One region of the Streptomyces sp. NPDC049954 genome, then DNA from elsewhere that is predicted to be linked to it. Evidence: riboswitches for the same ligand, from Rfam matches in the RefSeq annotation. Region 1 holds a riboswitch; each other region holds the start of a gene.
What was found. Region 1 has a riboswitch for cobalamin ahead of AB0J21_RS26110 (ribonucleoside-diphosphate reductase subunit alpha). Riboswitches for the same ligand answer to the same signal wherever they lie in the genome.
Positions count from the first base shown of each region.

Region 2: it holds a riboswitch for cobalamin, as region 1 does, so the genes downstream of both, AB0J21_RS12235 (cobalamin biosynthesis protein) here and AB0J21_RS26110 (ribonucleoside-diphosphate reductase subunit alpha) in region 1, are expected to answer to the same signal.
Region 3: it holds a riboswitch for cobalamin, as region 1 does, so the genes downstream of both, AB0J21_RS22055 (acyl-CoA thioesterase) here and AB0J21_RS26110 (ribonucleoside-diphosphate reductase subunit alpha) in region 1, are expected to answer to the same signal.

Region 1 is NZ_JBFALS010000012.1:185,197-187,387, forward strand. Features, by position in the region: gene mctP (monocarboxylate uptake permease MctP) at 1-221, shown strand, start outside; cobalamin riboswitch at 566-699, shown strand; gene AB0J21_RS26110 (ribonucleoside-diphosphate reductase subunit alpha) at 834-2,191, shown strand, end outside.
Region 2 is NZ_JBFALS010000005.1:52,382-54,572, reverse strand. Features, by position in the region: gene AB0J21_RS12240 (cobyric acid synthase) at 1-62, opposite strand, end outside; gene AB0J21_RS12235 (cobalamin biosynthesis protein) at 59-1,012, opposite strand; cobalamin riboswitch at 1,127-1,271, opposite strand; gene AB0J21_RS12230 (hypothetical protein) at 1,464-1,736, opposite strand; gene AB0J21_RS12225 (inorganic phosphate transporter) at 1,774-2,191, opposite strand, start outside.
Region 3 is NZ_JBFALS010000009.1:156,684-158,874, reverse strand. Features, by position in the region: gene AB0J21_RS22065 (NAD(P)H-binding protein) at 1-222, shown strand, start outside; gene AB0J21_RS22060 (2'-5' RNA ligase family protein) at 251-808, opposite strand; cobalamin riboswitch at 1,062-1,231, shown strand; gene AB0J21_RS22055 (acyl-CoA thioesterase) at 1,409-1,840, shown strand; gene AB0J21_RS22050 (NAD(P)/FAD-dependent oxidoreductase) at 1,924-2,191, opposite strand, start outside.

The DNA.
Region 1 (2,191 bases):
CGAAGGAGATTCCCGGGCTCGGCCAGATCGGCTACATCGGCGTGACGGCCATCGTGCTGAACCTGGTCGTCACGCTGGTCCTCACGGTCGTCCTGCGGGCCCTGAAGGCCCCGGACGGCATCGACGAGACGGTTCCCTCGGACTACGTCGTGGACGCGGGCGACCCGGGCGTGCAGGAGGAACTGCCGCCCGCGACGGCGGGAGCGCCGGCCGGCCACTGACCCCCGGCGCAACGAACCGGAACAGGTCACCGGTCCCGGCGCAACGAACCGCGACAGGTCACCGACCCCCGGCCGGACGGGCCCGGAAGAGGAGCGAACGGTTCCTCCTCCGGGCCCGTCCGGCGTTCGCTCAGGCCGCCGGGCCGGGACGGGCCGTCCCGGCGGAATCAGTTTTCGGGGGCCCCGGCGGGGGCCGCTTGTGGAGCCCGCACACCGCGCGGGCACCTCGGGTCGGGCCGCTGCGCGGGCCGGGGAACGCCCCCTTGTCGGCACTCCACAACGCTTGGCCGGTACGTGACCTTCACGCCTCCCGACACAACATCTGGGGTCTCTCTCAGCCCACCCACCCCACATGTATGCTCAGTCTCGCTGTCGCCGCAGGGAAATCCGGTGCGAATCCGGAACTGTCCCGCAACGGTGTGTGGTGCGCCTTTTGCACGCCCGAGTCCGAGGACCTGCCGACAGCGCGCCAAGGGCCGACCGGCCCTGGCGCCCAGACGTCCGGGCCTCGCGGAGTGGGCCGGTGGATGTGTCGCCCCGCCCTGCCCGGGCCCGTGCGCCGCTCCCCGCTGCCCCCCGCCGGTCCACAGCCGAGCGAGGGAGAGCCACACAGTGACCATCGCGCCAGCAGATCCCGCTTCAGCGGTCACGGCCGAGCAGGATCTTCCGGGAACCGCCTTGTTGCGGACCCTGACGAATCTCACCGCCGATCTCCCCGACACCGACCCCGGCCGGGTCGCCGCCGCCGCCCTGCGCGGCCGCAGCGCCCACGCCGACGAGGCGGAGCTGCGCGAACTGGCGACCGAGGCCGCCGCCGGTCTCATCTCGGAGGACCCCGCCTACTCGCGGCTCGCCGCCCGGCTGCTGACCCTCGGCATCACCGAGGAGGCCCGGAGCCAGGGCTCGTACACCTACGCCGAGTCGGTCGCCGTCGGCCACCGCGAGGGCCTGATCGGTGACAGCACGGCGCGGTTCACCGAGCTGCACGCCGAGCGGCTGAACGCGCTGATCGACCTGGAGGGCGACGACCGCTTCGGCTACTTCGGGCTGCGCACCCTCTACAGCCGCTACCTGCTGCGCCACCCCCTGACCCGCAAGGTGATCGAGACCCCGCAGTTCTTCATGCTGCGAGTGGCCTCGGGCCTGGCGGCGGACGAGTCGGCGGCGGCCGTGGACGAGGTGGCCTCGCTGTACCGCCTGATGAGCCGCCTCGACTACCTGCCCTCCTCCCCCACGCTCTTCAACTCCGGTACGCAGCACCCGCAGATGTCCTCGTGCTACCTGCTGGACTCGCCGAAGGACGAGCTGGACTCGATCTACGAGCGCTACCTCCAGGTGGCCCGGCTGTCCAAGCACGCGGGCGGCATCGGCATCGCGTACTCCCGTATCCGCAGCCGCGGTTCGCTGATCCGGGGCACCAACGGGCACTCGAACGGCATCGTGCCGTTCCTGAAGACGCTGGACTCCTCGGTCGCGGCGGTCAACCAGGGCGGCCGGCGCAAGGGCGCCGCCGCGGTCTACCTGGAGACCTGGCACTCCGACATCGAGGAGTTCCTGGAGCTGCGCGACAACACGGGTGAGGACCAGCGCCGCACCCACCACCTCAACCTCGCGCACTGGATCCCGGACGAGTTCATGCGCCGGGTCGCCGAGGACGCCGAGTGGTCGCTGTTCTCCCCGGCCGACGTCCCCGAGCTGACGGACCTGTGGGGCGAGGAGTTCGAGACCGCGTACCGCGGGGCGGAGGCGGCCGGTCTGGCGCGCAGGACGCTGCCGGCCCGCGAACTGTACGGGCGCATGATGCGCACCCTCGCGCAGACCGGCCAGGGCTGGATCACCTTCAAGGACCACTCCAACCGCACCGCGAACCAGACCGCCGAGCCCGGTAACACCGTGCACTCCTCGAACCTGTGCACGGAGATCATCGAGGTCACCGACGACGGCGAGACGGCCGTGTGCAACCTGGGTTC
Region 2 (2,191 bases), on a different contig from region 1:
GTCACGACGCTCTTGCCCGCGTCCGAGGTGGTCCCCGCGACCAGCAGCCCGCCGCCCCTCACAGTGACCTCCCGCGCCGCAGCGCCGCCCAGCCGGTACGCGCCGCGGCGCAGGCCGCCAGGGACAGCCAGGTGACCCGCCGCGACAGCCGTACGGCGCGCTCGATGTCGGCGACCGCGACCGGCCGCCCCCTCCCGTTCAGCACCGGCCGGTGCTCGACCCGCCCGCCGTACGCGAGGGTCCCGCCCAGCCGCACGCCGAGCGCCCCCGCGAACGCGGCCTCCACCGGGCCCGCGTTGGGGCTCGGGTGGCGGTGCGCGTCCTCGCGTACGGCGGTGAGCGCGGCGCGCGGCCGGCCGCCCGACAAGGCCGCGAGGCCCGCCGTCAGCCGCGCCCCCGGCCAGCCGACGACATCGTCAAGACGCGCCGCCGACCAGCCGAAACGGCGGTGGCGCGGGGAGCGGTGACCCACCATCGCGTCCAGCGTGTTGACCGCGCGGAAACCCAGCAGCCCCGGCACCCCGGCCGCCGCGCCCCACACCAGGGCGCCGACCACGGCGTCGGAGGTGTTCTCGGCGACGGACTCCACGACGGCGCGCGCGATCCCGTCCGCGTCGAGGGACCGCGGATCGCGTCCGCACAGGTGCGGCAGGCGCGCCCGCGCCCTCTCCACCTCGCCGGCCGCGAGAGCGGCACCGATCGCGCGGGCCTCCCGGCCCAGCGAGGTGCCGCCCACGACGGCCCAGGTCGCGGCGGCGGTCAGGGCGAAGGAGACGGCGGGACAGTGGCGTACGGAGCGCGCGGCGAGCGCCCCGAGGGCGGTCGCACCTCCGGCGCACAGCGCGGTGTGGACGGCTCCGGCGCCCCGGTGGTCGCGCCACAGGACCCGCTCCGCGGCCGAGGCCGCACGCCCGAACAGCGCGACCGGATGGCCGCGCCGGGGATCACCGAGGAGCAGGTCGCCGAGCAGACCGGCGGTGGCGCCGGCCGTGAGAACACGTTCGGCACGCATGGCGTCAGTCCGCCGTCACACCTCGTGCGGTGGACGGGAGACGGAAGGCTCCGGGCGGAGCGGGACGGCGGCTGCCGAACATGCGGGTGTCCTCACTCAGGGTCCGCGCCCTGGTTCGAAGGAGTCCGGCAGCGAGAGTTCCTGACTCACGAAGAGACGTGCTCTGCGCTCACAGTGGCGGGACCGCGCCGGATTCGCACCGGGCTTCCTCTGCTGCTGCCGAAGGGGCCCCGGCAGTCCACCACGCCCGGAGAACACCCGTCAACTGTCACTTGACGTCAAAATCGGACATGTGCCGAGACCCACACCGCCTCCGACCTGCGCCGCAGCGAAACGGCGCCGGGGTGCGGCGACGGGGTGCGGCGCCGGGACCGCGGACGCCGGAGGGGCGGACGGCCCGCACGGCCGCCCGCCCCTCCCTCGCCCTCCGCGCCGAGGGCTCGTGCCTGGCTCAGGCGACGATGACGTAGATCCCGTACGCGACGGCCGCCAGGCACAGCGCGAAGCACGCGAAGGCACCGGTGCGCAGGAGAGCCGGCGCGCCACCGCCCGTCCCGCCCGCGGGCGCCGCCGCGGCGGGAGCCGTGCCGGTGGCCGTCGCGCGCCTGGTCTGCGAGGCGCGCGAGAGGCCCGCGATGCCGAGCGCGAACGCGCCCACCAGCGCCACGGTGATCCCGAGGCTCACGCCGAAGACGGAACCGAGCGCGGCCCAGTCGATGTTCATGTGCGAGGTCCTTTCTGGCCGGTCCGCCGAAGCGGGCTCAGGCCGCGCCCGATCCGGCGCGCTCGGTGGGGCGGTCGGCGAGCGGGACGGGGGCGTCGATGGTCGCGGTCAGGGTGTCGGGGGCCCCGGCCGCCGTCGGCTGCACCGGGACGCTCAGGGCGCCGGCCGGCGGCGGGGTCACGGCGGCCACGGCCTGGGTGACCACCCCGGAGGTCCCGGCGGCGGCAGCGGGGGTTCCCGCGCCCACGTCGTGGTGGCTGACCGGCTTGCGGCGCGACAGCATCCAGATGTAGCCGCCGGCCGCGATCAGCAGGGCCGCGGTCAGCGCGACCCCCCAGGCGCCCTGGCGGGTCAGGAACTCCGCGCCCGCGCCGACGACGGCGGCGGCCGGCAGGGTCAGCACCCAGGCGACGGCCATCCGGCTCGCGGTCGACCAGCGGACCACGCCGCCCTTG
Region 3 (2,191 bases), on a different contig from region 1:
CGGCAGCGGGAGGACCAGGACGCCGTCATCGCGGCGAGCGGTCTTCAGTGGACGATCGTGCGGCCGGTCATCCTCATCGAGGGACCCGCGCACGGCCACCGCCGTACCCCTTTCTCCCCGCACCGCTCCCCCGCCCCGCGCACGACGTACGCGGACCTCGCGGCCCTGCTGCTGGACGCGCTGGAGGATCCGGCGACCTACCGGCGCGACCTCTACCCGTGAGCGGACGGCGCCGGGCCGCGCCCGCGCCTTACGGTCCCAGCGGCAGCACGTCCGCGTCCTGCCAGGCCCCCTCGCGCCGCACGATGAGGTGGACCGCGCTCACGCGGGTGTGGAACGGCAGCTCTCCCGCGTAGCGCCGCTCCAGCGCGTCGTACGCCGACATGTACGTCTCGGGACCTTCGTGGTTGGCGAGGGTGAGGTGGGGAGGCAGCCCCTGGGGCCCGAAGATCCCCCGGTAGGGCACCGCCTCGGGCCAGCGTTCCCTGAGCGCCGCGCGCAGGGCGAGCACCGGGTCGTGCGGTTCGGGCTCCAGGTAGAGCACCCCCGGGTAGCGTCCGAACCGTGCGAAGCCGAGGTCGAAGGCGGGGTGCGCGCGGCACAGGCGGGCGAGTGCGCGCCGGGCCCAGGGGCCGAGCCGGCTCTCGTGGACGAAGGGGTACAGGAGGGTGACGTGAGCGGGGAAGCCGGCCGTCACCAGGGGATCGGCGCGCGGTATGCGCAGGGTCAGGGCGGTGTCCCCCGGCCGGTCGCCCCAGTCCTCCCCGTCCGCCTCGGCCGGCGGGCCCGGCTGCTGTCTCGTACGCACAGCGCGCCATGCTCGCACGCACGGCACCTGGTGCCCGCGGGCACCCCCGGACGGCCCGGCCGGCGGCCGCGGTCTCGCGCTCGCTGAGCGTGAGCGAATGGTTCCGCCGCTGGTCGCAGGGGGGCCGGCCGGCGATCGGTGTTGCCGAGTTCACGTGCACCGGGGCCACGGATGATCGATCAAACGGGTGACGCGGGTTAGGCTGGGCGAGCAGTTGGTTCGCCCCCTGACCTTCAGGGACGGGGCGCGTCGCAAGAGGGAACCCGGTGGGAGTCCGGGACTGCCCCGCAGCGGTGAGCGAGAACGACCGCCGTCCCCCGCACTGGGCCCCGGCCGGGCCCGGGAAGCGACGGCCAGTAGGTGCCCGCCCGCCCCGTTTCGTACAAGGGCGTACGGCGTGTGTGCTCGCGAGTCCGAAGACCTGCCGCTGCCCGTGGGCGCCGTGGGCGCCCGCGGTGATCCCGGTGTGCGCGCGAGGGCGGCCGCGGGGTGCGAGCCGTTTCCGTGCGGCCGGGTCCGTCCTGGCGCGGGCCGTCGCCCCTCAAGTCCTCCCGTCCGCGGCGCCGGGTCCGAGAACGCCGCTCGCGAAGGAGAGTTGACGTGACTGTGCAGTCCGCCGGAAACCCCCCGGCCGCCGTCCGGGACAGCAAGACCCCTGCTGAGTCCCAGGTGATGCTCAAGCACATCATGAGCGAACACGACACCAACCTGTACGGGACCATCCACGGAGGTGTCGTGATGAAGCTGATCGACGACACGGCGGCGGCCTCGGCCGGCCGGCATGCGGAGGGCCCGGCGGTGACCGCGTCCGTGAACCGGATGACCTTTCTCGCGCCGGTGCGCGCGGGCGACCTGCTGAGCGCCGAGGCGACGCTGGAGCGCGCGGGGCGGACCTCGATGGACGTGGCGGTGCGGGTGACGGCCGAGCGGTGGAACTTCTCCGGCCCGGTGACGGAGGTCGCGACGGCGCGGCTCACCTTCGTCGCGATCGACGCCGAAGGCCGGCCGCGGTCCATTCCCGCGCTGGTCTGAGCGGCTGAGCCCACGAAGGGGCGGGGCGGGCGGTTGGACCCGCCCGCCCCGCCCCCCATTGCCGTCCCGGGCTGGGAGCGCGCTCAGTGCACGCCGTGCAGGGAGGCGGTGTGCTCGCGGATCTGCTCCGGAGTCAGGTAGACGTCGGTGTGCTCGAACTCGCGCAGGGTCCCGGACTTCTCCGACAGGAAGCCGGTGCGGACGAAGTCGTCCCCCGCCACCGCGTTGAGCAACCAGTTCGTCATGACACGGGTCTTGGCGGGGCCGGTGCGCAGCGCCGACCAGTGGTAGCCCCTGGCCACCGCCTCGGCGGGCAGTCCGCGCAGGTTGACGCCGAGCGGGCGGGAGACG